One region of the Qipengyuania sp. 902 genome, then DNA from elsewhere that is predicted to be linked to it. Evidence: predicted binding sites of a transcription regulator. Region 1 holds the regulator's gene; each other region holds the start of a gene.
The links. The regulator LexA, encoded in region 1, represses DNA repair genes until DNA is damaged. The targets are predictions, from matches to a motif close to GTTCCNCNCTTGTTCT.
Positions count from the first base shown of each region.

Region 2: a site for LexA is predicted at 2,528-2,543, ahead of rmuC (DNA recombination protein RmuC). Genes of this name have one in related genera too.
Region 3: a site for LexA is predicted at 1,513-1,528, ahead of uvrA (excinuclease ABC subunit UvrA). Genes of this name have one in related genera too.
Region 4: a site for LexA is predicted at 3,241-3,256, ahead of ACSH0F_RS05015 (DUF7146 domain-containing protein). Genes of this name have one in related genera too.

Region 1 covers NZ_JBNJLJ010000002.1:246,841-251,561, reverse strand. Annotated here, with positions in the region: gene ACSH0F_RS06315 (ComEC/Rec2 family competence protein) at 1-1,603, shown strand, start outside; gene lexA (transcriptional repressor LexA) at 1,679-2,377, opposite strand; gene trpC (indole-3-glycerol phosphate synthase TrpC) at 2,524-3,309, opposite strand; gene trpD (anthranilate phosphoribosyltransferase) at 3,306-4,298, opposite strand; gene ACSH0F_RS06295 (anthranilate synthase component II) at 4,295-4,721, opposite strand, start outside.
Region 2 covers NZ_JBNJLJ010000003.1:286,245-290,965, forward strand. Annotated here, with positions in the region: gene ACSH0F_RS11020 (hypothetical protein) at 1-60, opposite strand, end outside; gene ACSH0F_RS11025 (GIY-YIG nuclease family protein) at 285-530, opposite strand; gene ACSH0F_RS11030 (GIY-YIG nuclease family protein) at 715-999, opposite strand; gene rmuC (DNA recombination protein RmuC) at 1,065-2,516, opposite strand; gene ACSH0F_RS11040 (four-helix bundle copper-binding protein) at 2,617-3,015, shown strand; gene ACSH0F_RS11045 (peptide deformylase) at 3,294-3,860, opposite strand; gene recR (recombination mediator RecR) at 4,129-4,721, opposite strand, start outside.
Region 3 covers NZ_JBNJLJ010000002.1:552,620-557,340, reverse strand. Annotated here, with positions in the region: gene ACSH0F_RS07755 (calcium-binding protein) at 1-1,212, opposite strand, end outside; gene uvrA (excinuclease ABC subunit UvrA) at 1,539-4,490, shown strand; partial or broken gene ACSH0F_RS07745 (hypothetical protein) at 4,535-4,714, shown strand; gene ACSH0F_RS07740 (hypothetical protein) at 4,707-4,721, shown strand, end outside.
Region 4 covers NZ_JBNJLJ010000001.1:1,009,019-1,013,739, reverse strand. Annotated here, with positions in the region: gene ACSH0F_RS05020 (strawberry notch-like NTP hydrolase domain-containing protein) at 1-2,161, opposite strand, end outside; gene ACSH0F_RS05015 (DUF7146 domain-containing protein) at 2,237-3,151, opposite strand; gene ACSH0F_RS05010 (lytic transglycosylase domain-containing protein) at 3,290-3,874, shown strand; gene ACSH0F_RS05005 (thermonuclease family protein) at 3,939-4,490, shown strand; gene ACSH0F_RS05000 (DUF6961 family protein) at 4,481-4,675, shown strand.

The DNA of each region.
Region 1 (4,721 bases):
GCCAATCGTACCGGGTGCCTACGACTTCGCGCGACGGGCCTGGTTCGATGGCTATGCAGCCACCGGCAGCGTTGTGGGGGATATCGAAATTGTAGAAGAGGCCGGCGGGGGCGGCGGCGAAGGCTGGATTGCGCAGGTTCAGCGGCACCTCTCGGCGCATGTTCGCGACCGTCTCGACGGCGCTCCCGGCGCGATCGCGGCGACTCTCGCCAGCGGCGATCGCGGGGCGATTTCCGAAGCGGACGAGGTGGCCATGCGCGATTCTGGTCTCACGCATTTGCTGTCGATCAGCGGTCTCCACGTGAGCGCGATCATCGCCGCGACCTATCTGATTGCGCTCAAGTTGCTGGCCCTGTGGCAATGGCTTGCGCTGCGGGTCCGTTTGCCGATTGTCGCCGCGGCAATCGCTGCGCTTGCCGGGATCGGCTACACGCTTTTGACCGGGGCTCAGGTGCCGACGGTGCGTAGTTGCATCGGCGCACTTCTGGTCCTGACGGCTCTGGCGCTTGGGCGCGAGCCGCTCTCTTTGCGCCTAGTCGCAGTGGCGGCAATTTCGGTGCTATTCCTGTGGCCGGAGTCGTTGGTCGGGCCGAGCTTCCAGATGAGCTTTGCCGCCGTGCTAGCCATCGTCGCGCTGCATAATGCGAAGCCGTTTCGCGAATTCCTTGCGCCACGAGAAGAAAGCGGCCTGCGCCGTTTCGGCCGCCGGGCGTTGATGCTGTTCCTGACCGGCTTTGTCATCGAGCTCGCACTTATGCCGATCGTCCTCTTCCATTTCCACCGGGCGGGGATTTACGGGGCGGTCGCAAATCTGTTCGCGATCCCGCTGGTGACCTTCGTCTCCATGCCGCTGGTGGCACTGGCGCTGGCGATGGACGTAGTCGGGCTGGGGGCGCCGGCTTGGTGGCTGGTCGGCAAATCGCTCGATGTGCTGCTGTGGATCGCGCACCTCGTTTCGGCTCAGCCGGGTGCCGTGAAGCTCGCGCCCAAGATGCCGATGGCGGCGATGGCGATATTTGTCCTTGGCGCGCTCTGGTTAGCCTTGTGGCATGGAAGAAAACGGCTTTGGGGCGTGATTCCCGTCGCCGTCGCTTCCTTATGGATGTGGGCGACACCCGCCCCGGACATCGTGATAACGCGTGACGGGCGTGATGTTGGTATAGCGAGCGCTGACGGTCGGCTGCTTGTTTTGCGGGACAGCGAGGGCAGCTACGCCCAGCAAAACCTGCGCGAAATCGCAGCGCTCGACGGGGAGCCCGTACCTTTAGCCGAATGGTCGGGCGCTCGGTGCAGCCGGGATTTTTGTAGCTTACGTATCGATAGGGATGGTCGAGAATGGGACGTGCTGATTGCGCGAAGCCGCGAACTTATCGAGGAGCGAGCGCTTGCCGCCGCCTGCGACAGGTCCGACATCGTCATCGCTGATCGCTTCCTGCCGCTCTCATGCAAGCCACGTTGGCTCAAGGCCGATCGCCGGTTTCTCGAGCGGGAAGGGGGTACCGCCATTTACCTTGCCGAAGAGCGTATCGATACCGTCGCCGAAGGGCAGGGCGAGCACGGTTGGTTCCGCCCTCTCGTCCGGCGGAACGCGGGCTCCCAATAAAAACAACCTCTGAAAGAAGAGGGGGCGCAGCCGACGCCGCGCCCCTCTCCCAAACCAAACCTATCTCGTCGAGCGTCAATGGTAGCGCCGTAGCAAACCGGCAAGCTTGCCTTGAACCTTCACTCGATGGGATTCATAAACCTGCGGTTCGTAGGCCCCATTCGCAGGATCGAGGCGGATTCGCCCGCCATCGCGGCGCAGATATTTCAGCGTAGCTTCTTCGTCATCGACAAGCGCCACGACGATCTCCCCGTCGCGAGCGGTATCGGACCGTCGCACGAGTGCGAAGTCGCCATCGAAGATTCCTGCCTCGACCATCGAGTCGCCCGACACTTCGAGCGCGTAATGCTCGCCGGGCCCAAGCAGCGCGGCAGGAACAGGCATGCTCGCCTGGCCCTCGATCGCTTCGATCGGCGCGCCAGCCGCGATTCGGCCATGGAGCGGCACGTCGATGATGTCGTTCGCCGGTTCCGGGGCGACGGGTTTCGCCGTTACCGTAGCCGCCGTGGTCGCGCCGGTATCGTTCGCAGGCTTGGCCTGGCCGGAGCCTGTCACCGCATCTTCGGGCAGTTTGACGACCTCGAGCGCGCGCGCCCGGTTGGGCAGGCGACGGATGAAACCACGTTCTTCGAGAGCGGAAATCAGGCGATGCACGCCGGATTTGCTCTTGAGGTCGAGCGCTTCCTTCATTTCTTCGAAACTGGGTGAAATGCCGGTCTCCTCCAGCCGTTGCTGGATGAAGCGGATCAATTCGTGCTGCTTGGCTGTCAGCATATCTGCGCAACTCCCGTGCCGCCTGTTCACAACCCTGTGAACGAATGTGGAACAATTAGGCAACGGATATCAGCAAGTCAAGCAATTCAGCCGTTTCGGACCTTTCTTGTGGAGAACAGGCGTTCGCGATACGTGCCGGAGCTGAGTCAGCCTTGGAGCAGGGTACGCGTCGCAGCGACGACATCGGCCTGCCGCATCAGACTTTCGCCGACGAGGAAGCTACGGACGCCGCCGCGCGCGAGGCGCTGGCAATCGGCATGCGTCGCAATGCCGCTCTCTCCGACAATAAGGGCGTGCTCAGGGGCGAGGGCTGCGAGCCGCTCGGTGGTCGCTAGTTCGGTGGTAAAGGTCCGCAGATCCCGATTGTTGACACCGATGAGCCGCGATTGAAGCGCTTGCGCGCGTTCCAGCTCGTGTTCGTCATGGACTTCGACTAACACGTCCATCCCGCGCTCAATCGCGGCCGCTTCGATCTCGCCCATCACGCCGTCGTCCAGCGCGGCAACGATGATGAGTATCGCATCAGCGCCGAGCGCGCGGGCTTCAGCGACCTGCCAGGGGTCGACCATGAAGTCCTTGCGCAGGACCGGCAGATCGCAAGCCTCGCGCGCTTCGACCAGATAGTCTTCGTGGCCTTGGAAGTACGGGGCATCGGTCAGGACGGAGAGACAGGCCGCACCGCCCCTGGCGTAGTCACGAGCGTGCTGCTCGGGGCGAAAATCCTCTCGGATCAGACCCTTGGATGGTGAAGCTTTCTTGATTTCGGCGATCAGGCCGAAGCCATTTTGCTGCGCGCATTCCAGTGCGGAGCGAAAGCCACGCGGCGGCGTTTGGCCCGTGGCTCGCACATCGAGCGAATCGAGCGAATGCTTCTGCATACGCTCGGCCACCTCGCCACGCTTGGTTTCGCAGATCTCGACCAGCTTGTTCATTGCGCGATCGCGATCCAGTCCGCCAGCAGTTGCCGGGCAGCGCCGCTATCGATTGCGTCGCCAGCCATTTCGGCACCAACCGTCCAGTCCTCGGTTTTGCCTGCCACGATCAGCGTCGCGGCGGCGTTGAACAGCACGGCGTCGCGATAGGGTCCGGGCGCCCCGAGCAAGAGCGCTTCCAGTGCCTTCGCATTGTGCGACGGATCGCCTCCGCGGATCGCCTCGACCGGTGCGTGGGGCAGGTTCGCCTGTACGGGATTTACCCGCCGCATCTCGAAATCGTTGCCGGTCACATCGGCCAGCTCGTTTCCACCCGCAAGGCTAAGCTCGTCCAGCCCCTCGTCGCCAGAAGCGATAAAGGTACGCTCGGTGCCGAGCTTGGCTTTTGCCGCTGCGTAGATCGGCACATAGGCCGGGCGCGCAATCCCGATCAGCTGGCGTTTCACGCCTGCCGGGTTGGACAGCGGCCCCATCAGGTTGAATATCGTGCGAACGCCGAGCTGTTGGCGGATCGGCTGCATCCGCCCCATTGCTGGATGATGGTTCTTTGCGAAGAGGAAGCAAATTCCTAGTTCGGCCAGCGACTTCTCGGCGGTTCTTCCTGCCGCTTCCATGTCCAGCCCGAGCGCTTCGAGCGTGTCTGCCGCGCCCGACTTGCTGCTCGCCGCCCGATTGCCGTGCTTGGCCACAGGGACGCCGCACGCCGCGACCAAGAGGCTCACTGCCGTCGAGACGTTAAGCGTGTGGTGCCCATCGCCGCCCGTGCCGCAACAATCGACCGTTCCTTCAGGCGCATCGATCGGGATCAGTCGCGCCCGCAGGGCCCGTGCCGCGCCCGCGATCTCATCGGATGTTTCGCTGCGGGTGGATATTTCGCGTAGGAACCGCGCGATTTCCTCGTCGCTCGTCTCGCCGTCCAGTATCCAGCCGAAGACCTCCTCGGCCTCCTGCTCGGCCAGATGCTGCTCTGCTGTGGGGAGCGTCTTCATGCCGGCACCTTTGCCTTGATGCCGCACAGCGAGAGGAAATTCGCAAGCAACGCATGGCCATGCTCTGTCGCGATGCTTTCGGGATGAAATTGGACGCCGTGGATAGGCAAGTCGCTATGACGGAACCCCATCACGCTGCTGCCATCGAGGCCGGGCGTCGTGCTGGTGCCGTTGACCGCGAGGCACTCGGGAATGTCCTCCACAATCAGCGAGTGATAGCGGGTCGCGATGAAGGGTGACGGCAGTCCGGCAAATACGCCGGTGGCGTCATGTTCCACCGGTGACGTCTTGCCATGCATCAGCCCGCCGCGAACGACCTTGCCACCAAAGTGCTGGCCGATCGCCTGATGGCCAAGGCAGACGCCGAGCAGCGGCTTACACGCATCCGCGCATGCCGCCACGAGGTCGAGACTAACGCCGGCC
Region 2 (4,721 bases), on a different contig from region 1:
CAGGACGGGATGAAAGAACGGCGGCTTGCGGCGGAGACGATGGGCGAGCGCTTTCGGCATCCGCGAGGATGAAGCAGATTGGTGGCGTGTGGGAAAGTGGGTTGGCCGCAGGTCGTTCAGTCGCGGATAGCGGGTGGATCGCAGACTATTTCGTGAATTTCTGACATTATGGCGTGACGAGAAGCCCAATCCCGCTCAGCCTGAGTTTGTCGAAGGCCACGCGCTTTCGCTTGCTCCAAGCACCACTACTGTTGGCGAGTTCGGGCAAGCGCCGAAATCCTTTCTCAGTCACCTGCAATTAGCGCCTGCTTCTTCGCCCTGCTCCAGCCCTTGATTTGTCGCTCGGCGTCGAAAGCCTCGTTGCGCGTGGGAAAGTCCTGCGACCATTCAAACGATACCGGCAGCCGGCCAGCGGTGTATCCGCCCAGCATCCCGGATCGATGTTGCGCCATGCGGTTTTCCAGATCCTCGGTGTGCCCAACGTAATAGCTGTCATCATTGCAGCGCAGCAGGTACGTGAAGAAGGTCATGCATTGCTTCTAGGGTTGGCGCGTGGCCTTCGACAAGCTCAGGCTGAGCGGGAAGGTTGGGCAAGGGCGAAGTAGTGCTTGCCTCTGCATAAAAATCGAAAGCCGACGCCCATCAACTCAGCATAATCGTCGTCCCAGCGGTTGCGAAGCACAACCGTAGGTTGAAAGCTGGGATCGCTCTCGGTCAGGCGAGCCGCTCGAACAGGTCGCTCCAGTCCGGGTTCGCCTGCTCGATCAGTTCGATCTTCCACTCACGCTTCCACGCCTTCATCGCCTTCTCACGTGCGATGGCGTCGGTGATGTCTTCGTACTCCTCCTCGTGCACCAGTCGGTCCAAACCGTAGCGTCGGCAGAAAGTGGAGCCTTTGCCTGTACGGTGTTGCTGGATGCGGAAGGGGAGGTCGGAGGTGACGCCGATGTAAAGCACGCCGCGCGGCTTGTTGGTCATGAGATAGACCCAGCCGCTCATCCGCTAATGTCCGGCCAGGAGGTGAGCGATCCCAGCTTGCGCTGGGATGACGATAGAGGAGTTGCTCACTCCGCCGCTTCGCGCCCTTCGCCGGTGCCGTCCTCGATCTGCGCGGCGTCTTCCGCATTGTAGCGCGGGGTCGCCTCCACCTTCGGCACTTCCTCGATCTCGCGCTTGCCGATTTCGATGCCGCGTTCGGCGAGGCGCCTGCCCGAAGTCAGCACGTTGCGTTCGAAACTGCCGACGAACTTGTTGTAATTGTTGACCGCCGTCTCCAGCCCGCCACCAACGCGCTTCATGTGTTCGGCGGCGACGGCGAGGCGGTCGTAAAGCTCCGCCCCGGCCTTGCCGATCTCCACCGCTTCCTGCGCGATCGTGTCCTGCCGCCAGACCTGCGCCACGGTGCGCGCGATGGCGACGAGGTTGGTGGGCGTCGCCAGCAGCACCTTGTTGCGGAAGGCGAAGTCCCACAACTCCGGATCGTGCTCCAGCGCGGCGGCGACGAAATGTTCGCCGGGGACGAACATCACCACATAGTCGGGCGTGTCGTCGAACTGGCTCTGGTAGCTCTTGCTGCCGAGCGTCTGGACGTGGTTGCGCATCGATTTCGCATGCAGGTCTAGATGCCGCCCGCGCTCGTCGTCGTCATCCGCTTCGAACGCGGCCTGGTATGCGTTGAGCGAGACCTTGGCATCGATCACGAGCTTCTTCTGCCCCGGCACATGCACCACCGCATCGGGGCGCAGCCGCCCTTCCTCGGTCTCGATCGAATGTTCGAGATCGAAATCGGTATGCTCCGACAATCCGCATTGCTCGAGCACGTTCTGCAGCGCCCGCTCGCCCCAGCGGCCGCGGGCCTTGGGGGCGTTGGTCAGGCTGTTTCCGAGCCGCTGCGCCTCGCGCCGGACCTCTTCCTGCCCGCGCTGCATCTCGGTGATCTGTTGGTAGAGCCGCCCGAAGGCATCGGTGCGCTTTTCCTCCAGCGCGGCGACCTGCTTCTCGTAAGCCTCCAGCCGCTTACCCACCGGATCGAGCAGAGCGCGCAGCTTTTCCTCGCTGGTCTTTTCGGAGTGGCCGAAACGCTCGTTCGCGCGCTTGAGGAAATCTTCCTGTGCCTTCGACAACACAGCGGTGCCGGTGTTCTGGAATTCCTTGAGCAATTCCTCGCGCGCCTCGACCAGCAGGCGTTTCTGCTCGTCGAAATTGGCGGTCTTTTCCTTCAGCGTCGCCAGTTCGGACCCGAGCGCGACATTGTCGCGCCGCAGGGCATCGAGCGCCGTTTCATGCGCCGTGCGGGTTTCGCGCAATTCGCCGTCGAGCGCATCGGCGCGGGCCGCGCGCACGGTCGCATTCTCCAGCTCCACGATGGCGCGGCGGAACTTCTCGTCCAGTTCCTTGGCCTCGGCATCACGCTCGCCATGGCGCGCTTTCCAGTCGGCTGCCGGTCGCGATCCGGCGAACCAGCCGAGCGCCACCCCGATCAGGAGGGCGGCGACGGCGACGATGAGAACGGTCATATCCATGCGCCGGAACATAGCTGGAACGGGACTTGCGGAAAAGACCTGCCCGGAACTATCCCCACAGCCGCGCGCTCCTCATGCAAAGAGGAGATATTCTATGTCGATCAAGGAAATGATCCAGGACCACCCCGCCGTGGGTGCCGACTATACCGAGGAACTTGGCGAAGCGGTGAAGCACGCGATGTATTGCGCGGCGATAGCCAGCAGCTGCGTCGATGCCTGCAATGCGGAAGAGGGCGACATGTCCGAATGCATCCGCAAGTGCTCCGACGCGTCGGACATCTGCCAGGCCGTCAGCACGGTCGCGGCGCGGCGGACTCATGGCAATACGGCGGTGATCAAGTCGCTGCTCGAAGCCTGCATCCTCGCCTGCAAGGTCTGCGCCGAGGAATGCGACAAGCACGACAACCCGCACTGCCAGCGCTGCGCGCGGATGTGCCACGAAGTGGTCGAGGACTGCGTGAAAGCGCGCGATGCGATGCTGGAAGTAGCCTAATTGTATTGCGAACCCGCATCCGCGGGTTCGTCCTCGCTAGACGCGCGGCAAGCCGCGCCCGCTGCGGGCGGGCGGTCGCCCTTGCCGGGCCTCCGCCGGCCCGGTGCTCTAGGAGGGGCGAGCCTTGATTTTGAGGCGCGACCTATCCTCTCCTAGAGAACCGAACCGAAGGTGAGGCAAGGCCGACCGGCCGCCCGCAGCGATGTGACCTTCAGGTCGCGTGAGCGAGGATAGCCTAAGGCCGCGGCCGCGGCCGCCGGCGCTTGAGGCCAAGCAAATTACGCCGCTTCGCGCAGCTTCTTCAGCTTTTTGAGCGCCATGTTGCGCTTGAGGCGGCTGAGGTGGTCGATGAACAGGATGCCCTCGAGATGGTCCATTTCGTGCTGGATGCACGTGGCCATGAGCCCGTCGAGGTCCTCTTCGTGGGTCTCGCCTTCGAGATCCTGGTAGCGCACGCGGCAGGTGGCCGGGCGATCGACATCGGCGAAGATGTCGGGGACCGAAAGGCAGCCCTCCTGATACGTCGCCAGCTCGTCCGCAGGATCGAGGATTTCCGGGTTGATGAAGACGCGCGGCTCTTTCTTGACCGGATAATGCACGTGTTCGTGACCGCCGTGATTGCAGACCTCGCCCTCGGCCTCGGTATCTTCGGGCTGCAAGTCGATCACCAGCACCCGCTTGGGCACGCCGACCTGGATCGCCGCAAGCCCGATGCCGGGGGCATCGTACATGGTTTCGAACATGTCGGAGACGAGCGTCTTCAACTCATCGTCGAACTCGGTGACGGGTTCGGACACGACCTTGAGCCGGGGATCCGGCACTTCGAGAATTTCACGGATAGCCATGGGAGGTCAGATAGGCGCGCGCGCGCGATTGTTCAATTGTTCGTTAGGTGCGCCTTCGACATCCGTCGAAGGCTAGCTGTTCCGTCCCGCTCCCCCTCCCGGAGTCTTTGTTGGGTGCGCTATCGACATCCGTCGATAGCTTGCGGCACCAGCCCACGCCCCCACCCGGCCACCCATAAAATACCGTGCCGTGGGTGGCCGGGTGGGGGCGTGGGCTGGTGCCGCCGCAAGGGCCGGACGGATGTCTGGCCCGCACGCAGACAGAATATCAAACAGGCCGTCGCGCTCGCAAGGCCTGCGCCAAGGTGCCCTCGTCGAGGTAATCCAGCTCCCCTCCAACGGGCAGGCCGTGCGCCAGCTGCGTAATCCGCACAGGGTAGACCTCCAGCCGCTCGGCGAGATAGTGCGCCGTCGTCTGCCCCTCCAGCGTAGCGTTCATGGCGAGGACGATTTCGTCCACCCCGCCCTCTTCGACGCGCGCCATCAGGCTGGCGATGTTGAGATCCTCGGGCCGCACGCCGTCCAGCGCCGACAGCTTGCCGCCGAGCACATGGTAGCGCCCGGTAAACAGTTTCGCGCGGTCGAGCGCCCACAGGTCGGACACGTCCTCCACCACGCACAGGCTCTTCATGTCGCGGCGCGGATCGGCGCAGATGGCGCAGGGGTTGCGCGTGTCGACATTGCCGCAGGTCTCGCACTCGACCAGCGCCTCGCCAACGGTGGCCAGTGCGTCGAGCAGGGCCGGCAGCGCCGTCTCGCGACGCTTGACCAGCCACAGCACCGCCCGCCGCGCACTGCGCGGGCCGAGACCGGGCAGGCGGGCCAGCGCCGATGCGAGGGTTTCGATCTCTTGCGATGCCA
Region 3 (4,721 bases), 310 kb from region 1:
TACATAATCGGCGCCATCTCCGGTGGCCACAAGATCGTCGCCGTCTCCCATTTCGAAACGAAACGTCTCGATTTGCGAGAAACTGCCACGATTACTGTCGACGAAGCCGTCCGCATTGACGATAAATCGCGTATCACCACTCAAGCCTCGCAGGTCGAACTCAAGATGATCGTTTCCTGCTCCACCATCGATCATGCTTATTGCATCTCCGGTCATGCCATATTCAAGCTTGAAGAAGTCGTCACCCGAACCCCCCAGGAACGCTACTTCTTCCATCTCATCAAAGGCTAACCAGTAGTTAGCACCGGTCTCGCCCACCGAGCCTGAGATCGATCCCGTGTGAGTAATATAAGCACGGAAATAAATTGCGTCGGTATCGTCCGAATACTGGGCGACAATCGTATCCATCCCGCGACCGCCCCTGGCGGCAACCGCGTTCGTGGTAGAAACAGTTATGGTATCGTCACCTATACCTGTGGTGACGCGATAACTCTCGAAATTAGTAGCTGCGAGCGCACCATCCACGAATACTTCGAGACCGATCGCCACCTGAGTACCAAACGCTGGAGCGCCGAAAACCGCCTCCCAATAGTCGGTCCCGCTGCCGCCATCCGCGTAGTCGGTGGTTGATTCGGATCGGACGGTATCATCGCCTGCTCCCGCCTTTAGGATATTTGTACCTCCGCCACCCCGAAGTTCGTCGTCGAGGTCGCCACTGGTAATAGAGTCGTTTCCGCTTCCCCCATAGAGCCTGAACTGCTCGTAGTTCGAGAAGGAGCCGACGCTGCTGAAGATTGTTGCCCCGCTAGCATCGAATGTCCAGTCACCGGACGTCGCGCCGAAAGCGAGGGTCAACAAGTCGATCCCATCCCACCCATCGAACTTAATGGACCGTTCCAGTGCAAAATCTTGCAGCCTTAACAGATGCCGGTCATCCACATTCGATCCAGTGAAATCCAGAATTTCGAAATTGGAAAAAAACGTGGTTGTGTAGCCGGAGGACGTCTTTGCGGTCCCGTTGAAAGAGCCGCCACTCAGTTGCGCAGCCTCTATAATAGAGCGGCCCTGGGTGCGATGATCTACGATCAGCGTATCCACGCCGCCCAACGCATCGATGCGGCTAGCTCCGTTGTGGTTGTTATTAAATGTGACGCTATCGTCCTCTTCCGTCGCAACGAAAGAATTGTCCGGATTTACTACTGTTACACCCAAAACTCGACCCCTTCCTTAATTTGAAGACCCAATGCCTTTTTCTACTGCCCAAATCAACGGCAACTCACCCGAGTTGCCCCGATTTTCGAATGGGAGGGAGCAACCTAATTCGTGAGCATGTTTATATCAGCGGATACGCGCATACCGGAATTCGGAGAATAGGTAGGTTTGGAGACTTGGGCGACAGCGGTGGGATCGAAACGCGTCCTGCGACCTTGTGCAGCGTCATAAAGGCCCCACATCCGGCATGACCAAAAGACATAGAATTTTTCAACTGGCTGCGCGCCAGCTTGATTTATTGGAACATCTGCGGAACACTTTGCTTCATGGCACTCACCAAAATTTCCGTCCGCGGCGCTCGTGAACACAATCTCAAGGGCGTCGATATCGACTTGCCGCGCGATAGCCTGATCGTGATCACCGGCTTGTCCGGCTCGGGCAAGTCGAGCCTGGCGTTCGACACGATCTATGCCGAGGGTCAGCGGCGCTATGTCGAGAGCTTGAGCGCCTATGCGCGCCAGTTCCTCGAGATGATGCAGAAGCCCGATGTCGAGCATATCGACGGGCTCTCTCCTGCAATCTCGATTGAGCAGAAGACCACCAGCCGCAATCCGCGCAGTACCGTGGCGACGGTGACCGAGATCTACGACTACATGCGCCTGCTGTGGGCGAGGGTGGGGGTGCCGTACTCGCCCGCCACCGGCCTGCCGATCGAGGCGCAGACGGTGTCCAACATGGTAGACCGGGTGATGGCGCTGCCCGAGGGGACGAGGCTCTACCTGCTCGCGCCGGTGGTGCGCGGGCGCAAGGGCGAATACCGGAAGGAACTGGCCGAGTGGCAGAAGGCCGGCTTCACCCGCGTGCGCATCGACGGCGAGATGTATGCGATCGAGGACGCGCCCGCGCTCGACAAGAAGTTCAAGCACGACATCGAAGTGGTGGTCGACCGCCTCGCGGTGAAGGCGGGGCTGGAGACGCGCCTGGCGGACAGTTTCGAGACGGCGCTGAAGCTGGCGGACGGGCTGGCCTATGTCGATCTCGCCGACACGACCGTGGCTGAGGCGCTGGCGGAGCGGCAGGACGTGCGCCCCGCGACCATCGGTCCGGATGCCGGGAAGGGCGGCGCGATGAAAGGGGCGGGGTTACCCGACAATCGCATTGTCTTCTCCGAACGCTTCTCCTGTCCTGTCTCCGGCTTCACCATCGAGGAAGTCGAGCCGCGCCTGTTCTCCTTCAACGCGCCGCAGGGGGCCTGCCCGACCTGCGACGGCATCGGCGAGAAGCAGCTGTTCGACCCGCAGCTGGTCGTGCCCAACGAGGCGCTAAGCCTGAAGAAGGGCGCGGTGGTGCCCTGGGCCAAGTCCAACCCGCCGAGCCCATATTACATGCAGGTGCTCGCCAGCCTCGCGAAGGAATACGAGTTCGATCTCACCACCCCGTGGGAGGAATTCGACAAGGAAATCCGCGACATCATCCTCTACGGCACCAAGGGCCGCGCCATCCCGCTCACCTTCAAGGACGGGCGCAAGCAGTACACGGTGAAGAAGCCGTTCGAAGGCGTGATCGGCAACCTCAACCGCCGTATGCTGCAGACCGAAAGCGCGTGGATGCGCGAGGAGCTGGCCAAGTTCCAGACCGCGCAACCGTGCGAGACCTGCCACGGCAAGCGCCTCAACGAGAAGGCGCTGGCGGTGAAGATCGCCGGCACCGACATTGCCACCCCCACCAAGATGAGCGTGGCCGATGCGAAGGACTATTTCCTCAAGCTCCCCGATGCGCTCAACGATACGCAGCAGCAGATCGCCAAGGCCATCCTGAAGGAGATCAACGAGCGGCTGGGGTTCCTCGACAACGTCGGGCTCGACTACCTCAACCTCGACCGCACCAGCGGCACGCTCTCCGGCGGCGAAAGCCAGCGTATTCGCCTCGCCAGCCAGATCGGCTCAGGCCTTTCGGGCGTCCTCTACGTGCTCGACGAGCCCAGCATCGGCCTCCACCAGCGCGACAACGACCGGCTGCTCGAGACTCTCAAGCGCCTGCGCGATCTCGGCAATACGGTGATCGTGGTCGAGCATGACGAGGACGCTATCCGCACCGCCGACCATGTGGTCGATCTCGGCCCCGGCGCGGGCGTGCATGGCGGCGAGGTGGTGGCGCAGGGCACGCTGAAACAGGTGCTCAAGTCGAAGAAGTCGCTCACCGCGGCCTATCTCACCGGGCGGCGCGAGATTGCCGTCCCGAGCACTCGCCGCAAGGGCAACGGGCACGAGCTCACCGTCCACGGCGCGCGGGCGAACAACTTGAACGACGTCACCGCTTCCATCCCGCTCGGCACCTTCACCTGCATCACCGGCGTCTCGGGCAGCGGCAAGTCGTCCTTCACCATCGACACGCTCTACGCCTCCGCCGCACGCCAACTGAACGGCGCTCGCGTGGTCGCGGGCGCGCACGACAAGGTCACCGGCCTCGAATATTGCGACAAGGTGATCGAGATCGACCAGTCGCCCATCGGCCGCACCCCGCGCTCCAACCCGGCGACCTATACCGGCGCCTTCACCCAGATCCGCGACTGGTTCGCCGGCCTCCCCGAAGCGCAGGCGCGCGGTTACAAGCCGGGGCGCTTCAGCTTCAACGTCAAGGGCGGCCGCTGCGAGGCGTGCCAGGGCGATGGCCTCATCAAGATCGAGATGCACTTCCTGCCCGACGTCTACGTCACCTGCGAGGAATGCGGCGGCAAGCGCTACAACCGCGAAACGCTGGAGGTGAAATTCAAGGGCCACTCCATCGCCGACGTGCTCGACATGACGATCGAGGACGCGGAAGGCTTCTTCAAGGCCGTCCCCCCGATCCGCGACAAGATGCACATGCTGAACGAGGTCGGCCTCGGCTACGTCAAGGTCGGCCAGCAGGCGACCACGCTGTCCGGCGGCGAGGCGCAGCGCGTGAAGCTCGCCAAGGAACTCAGCAAGCGCAGCACCGGGCAGACGCTCTACATCCTCGACGAGCCGACCACGGGCCTCCATTTCGAGGATGTCCGCAAGCTCCTCGAAGTGCTGCACCGGCTGGTGGACCAGGGCAATTCGGTCGTCGTGATCGAGCACAATCTCGACGTGATAAAAACAGCCGATCACATTCTTGATCTCGGTCCGGGGGGAGGTGTGCGAGGAGGCGAAGTGGTCGCCCAAGGCACACCCGAAGAGGTCGCCGCTGTGCCCGAAAGCTACACTGGACGTTATTTGCAACCGATGCTGGAGAGGGCGAAAGAAGCCGCCGAGTGAATGTGATCGTCCACGATCAAGCCTGTCCTGAGCTTGTCGAAGGGACCGCAGACCACATTCTCGACCTCGGCCCCGGCGGCGGTGTGCGCGGCGGGGAGATCGTCGCGCAGGGTGTCCCGGAAGAGGTTGCTCTCAATGAGAGAAGTTACACCGGCCAATATCTCAAACCGCTGCTGGACAGGGCGACCCGGGACAAGCCTGTCCTGAGCGAAGCCGATGCGTAGCAGCGGC
Region 4 (4,721 bases), on a different contig from region 1:
TCGCCCAGGCCTCGGCATAGGCATCGTAGATCCGCACCTGTGCTTCGCTCAGGTTATGTTCGAGGATTTCGTACTCGACCCCGGCGAAGGACAGCGCACGGGCGAGATAGAGGCCCTGCGCCTTGAGGTCGCGGGCGACGAGTTCCATCGCCGCGACGCCGCCAGCGCGGATCTCGGTCATGAAAGCCTCGTGGGTCGGGAAAGCAGTCTCGGGTCCCCAGAGACCAAGCCGGGATGTGTAGCCAAGGTTGGCGATATCCGAAGCGCCAGTGGCAGACGCGTAGAGCACCCGGGCGCGCGGCAGATGGTTCTGCAGCCTGAGGCCCGCCATGCCCTGTTCGGAGCCCCTGACCTTGCCGCGGTTTGAAGAGCCACGGAGTGCATTGGCCATGGCGTGAGCCTCGTCGAAGGCAATCACGCCGTCGAAACTCTCACCCGCCCAGGCAAGGATCTGGTCGAGCCGCGTATCCTCGGCACGCCCCGAGCACAGCGTCGGATAAGTGACGAAGAGAATACCTTCGGACATCGTGACCGGGTGGCCGAGTTTCCAGCGCGAGAGCGGCTGGAGATCGAGCGGCAGCCCGCCAAGCGCTTCCCAGTCGCGGCGTGCATCTTCGAGCAGCGCCTCGTTCTTGGTGATCCAGACATGTCGGCGCTCGCCTGCGAGCCAGCGATCCATGATGACCGCGGCGATCTGCCGTCCTTTGCCCGCTCCGGTTCCGTCGCCGAGGAAGAAGCCTTGGCGGTAGGAGTGTCCGTCCTCGGAGAGTTCCAGCGAGGTGCCTTCCTGGCTCACGTTGAACTGACCCGGAAGATCGCGCGCAAATGCCTGGGCAGCGTAGACCAGTGTCTCGCATTGCGCTTCGGACAGCAGGCCATCGGCCTGCCAACATGCGGGAAGGCGCGGGCAAACATCGGGCTGCGGTGCCGCGACCGAACCCATGGCGACCGATTCCACGAGCGGGGTGGGATGGACCGGAGCATCTTCGAAGGCGATGCGGCTGGGCCGGTAAGGCAGGTATATGCCTGCCTGTTCGGGCACAGGCGCGGGGTCGGCGAGGACCGAATAGGCAAGGTCGATCGCATTCGCCGTGGCTGCTGGTGTCGCAGCGAACGGCGCCAGCGGCCGCACCGGCGCGCTTTGGGCCGAAGTCTTGCCAACGAGGCGCACTGGCTTGCCGAGCGGCAGGCGATAGATGTTGGCGGAGGTCTGTACGCGTGGCGGAAGCGCGGTGATAAGCTCGTGGAGCGAGATGAGGTCGGCAGTATCTCCGATGATCGCAGGCGAGGACGCAGTCGGCGTCTTGTCGAACACAACCAGGCGAACAGCGATCCCCGTCCCTGTCCGGCGAAACATCTGCTGCAGCCGAGCATCGAGGAGCAGCGATGCTTCGTCCTGTTCCTTGGCGAAGGTGGAGGCGTCGAAGCCTTCAGGCATAATGGCGACGATCCTCGCCCGATTAGCAGCGGCCCGGATTGCACCGCGTAGGTGACGCATAGCGGTCTCACCGTCCTTGCCGCGTTCCAGGCTGTGAGCGAACGGCGGGTTCGTCAGCACGGCAGACGGAACATGGCCGCGAAGCAAGTCGGCGATCAGTTCCCCGTCATGCGCAGTGATGGTGGCCGTGGGGAAGACGTGGGCCAGACCGTCTCGTCTTGCCGGATCGATCTCGTTGAGAAGCAGCGAAGCGTTCTGGAGGCAACCCCAGAGAGCAAGGGCACCATCGCCTGCGGACGGTTCGAGGAGCGTGTCTTGCGCGCAGACAGCTGCGGACTTCGCCATCAGCCAGGCCAGCATTGGCGGGGTCGAGAACTGCTGGAGCTCGACCTGTGCTTCGCTGCGAACGTGCCGCGGCGGCAAGGCTGCTTCGAGCCAGTCGAACCGCGCTTCGGCTTCGTGTACATTCGTCGCCAGATCGATCCGTGAGGACTCTCGAAGCCAGAGTAGTGCGGCGATCTCGACCGCGCTGTTGTAGTCGTCGATCGTCCAGGCACCTCCCCAGTCCAGAACACCGGCCTCTTCGGCGAACAGCCCGGAAATGTCGGTACGGGTAAGATGACGTCCCGAAGCAAGAAGCGCGGCAACTCGGGTGCCAATGGCATAGGCCATGGGCATGGACGGCAACTGCTCGCCGGCGGGAAACAAGTCAGATTGAAACATGGCAATTCGTCCTCCTGATGGGGGCATCGGGACACGCCCTCTGCCGGATCAGGAATTCGAGAAGCTTTCTCTCCTCTACCGCGCCGCTTTGCGGCGCAGCCATGCTGTAAGTTCATCGTTCCAGTCGGTGTCGCGTGAGGATGGTTTGCGAACGTGGATCGTCCGCCCTTCGCGGGCATAAGCGGCCAGGCCACGCGACGCGGCCAGCTCGCCGCCAGTATCGTGATCGACGAAGAGGTGAAGCTCGGTCACGCTCTCAGGCACGCTGACGAGACCGAAGCGCTCATTGCCCAGGGTCGCCCAGACGGGAATGCCGGTGAGAGCATAGGCCGACATCGCGCTCTCGACCCCCTCGGCAAGGCCAAGCTTGCCGGAAACTGGAGCGAAGAGACGAACAGCAGCTTCACCGAGCGCGCCGAGCGCGCGTTTCGGCTTTTCGAAAGCGGCCTTGCCTGAAGCCTCGGTAGACAGGAACGTGCGGTGGATGGCGATCGGGCCCTCGTCGAGGCTGACTGCCGCGATCATGGCGGGCAGAAAGCGGGCCCGTCCTTTCGGGCCAAGCGGCGTTCGTGGAAGGAAGCGGAGCGCCGGAGATGCGGCGAGGATGCCGCGGCTTTCAAGATATGCCTTTGCCGGACTAGCACGCAGTGGCTGTGCATCGCGCCAGATCCTCAGCGCTACCGCCGAGGGTTTGCAGGTGCTGGTTGATTCGGGTTCGTTGGTGGTCGCAGAACCTGAAAAAAGCGCCGGTGCCTCGAAACCTTCACGCGCCAGAGCAGCCAGCACGCTCTGCTGATCGCATCCCGCGAAACAGTGGAAGAGGATGGCCTGTCGGCCGAGCGACACACCGAGTGACGGCGTGCGGTCATCATGCGCGGGGCAACAGGCCATGCCCTTTGTGCCGGACCATTTGCCCCCTCGCGATTCGCAAATGCGACGGGCGGTCTCGGCAAGCGACCGGTTGGGATGAGTTTGGACAGACAGGGACATGCGAGCTCCTCAGCATGCAAAGTGGCCCCCTCATCAGCGTTCCTCTCCTCTCCCAAAGGCAGGCATTCGCGGCTTTCCTACAGGCACATGTTCTTTTTATGTTCTCTTTCGATTCGAATCAATGGAGCACAAGACGAGATGAACTGCCTCAATTGTCTGACCGCGCTAGCGGTCGCCTGTCTGGGGATGATCGCGACCTCCTCACAGCAAGTACGCGCCCAGGATTTCACCTTGTTCGAGCACGCGATCGTTCCGCCGAAGACGGGCCAGCAGCCGGCAAGGGAATATCTTCCTGCAATCTACCAGGCCGAGCCAGCAAACGTATCCTACCGGGAAGGCTTGTATATGGCGGCGATAGCCGAGGCTGAACGCCGTTACGGGCTTCCGACCAACCTGCTTCGTGCTCTTATCTGGGCTGAGTCCCGCTTCAATCCGATGGCTGTTAGTCCAGCCGGTGCTGCCGGGCTGGCTCAGCTTATGCCGGCCACGGCGAGAGAACTGGGCGTCCGGAACCGTCATGACCCTCTTGCATCGATCAACGGTGGCGCCAGGTACCTTCGCGATATGTTGGACCGGTTCGACGCAGTCCACCTGGCCTTGGCTGCTTACAATGCTGGCCCAGGTGCCGTCTCCCGATCACGCGGCATTCCCAACAATGGTGAAACGCCGCAATATGTCCGGTCTGTGTTGGGACGTTGGCAAGCAATTGGTAGGTACAATTGACGAAACTACCTGATTTCCGGCTATTGTCTGAAATCATGTGCCGGAATGAAGACGGACAACGCCAGTGAATGAGACCCCAGGTGAGCCGTTCGACTTTCGCAAGGCGTTGAAGGCACAGAAGCGCCGGAAGCTGAGAAAGGAGATCGCGTTGGGTTTGGGAGCATTCGCGATCGTATTTGCTGGAGGGATGCTGGCACTCAACTGGCCAGTCCATGATGCCAGCCTTGCTAACGACGATCAGCAGCCTCAGGCTTTATTCCAGCAAGCAAGCTCCCCACAATTCGACATCTGCGGATCCATCCGGCGCACATGCGTCGTGGATGGAGATACTTTCTGGCTTGATGGCGTGAAGATCCGGATTGCCGACATCGACACTCCCGAGATCAGCGAGCCTCGTTGCGACTATGAATACCAGCTCGGCATGCGCGCGACACACCGCCTTGTCGAATTGCTGAATGGCGGGCCCTTCGAACTGAGGACCATCGGTAGCAGAGACGAGGATCAGTACGGTCGCAAATTGCGGGTTGTAACGCGCGGCGGCCGCTCGCTTGGCGATCAGCTGGTCAGCGAAGGCCTGGCGCGAACCTGGACCGGGAGACGTGAACCATGGTGCTGAACCGCGATCAGGAATTGTGGGCCGTCGCGCTCTGGGTCGAAAAGAACCATGGCGAAGAGGGAACCGCGTATATCGCGCAGCAAATCCAGCGGCTATCCAACGAAGGGGGCGAGGCAGGCATAGCAACGTGGAAGACTGTTGCTGAGCGCTTCGATCAGCTTAGCTGCCAAAGCTCTACGAACTGAGGCTCGGCACGATGCGGAAGTGGCTTAAGGTCTGGGGCATCAGAAT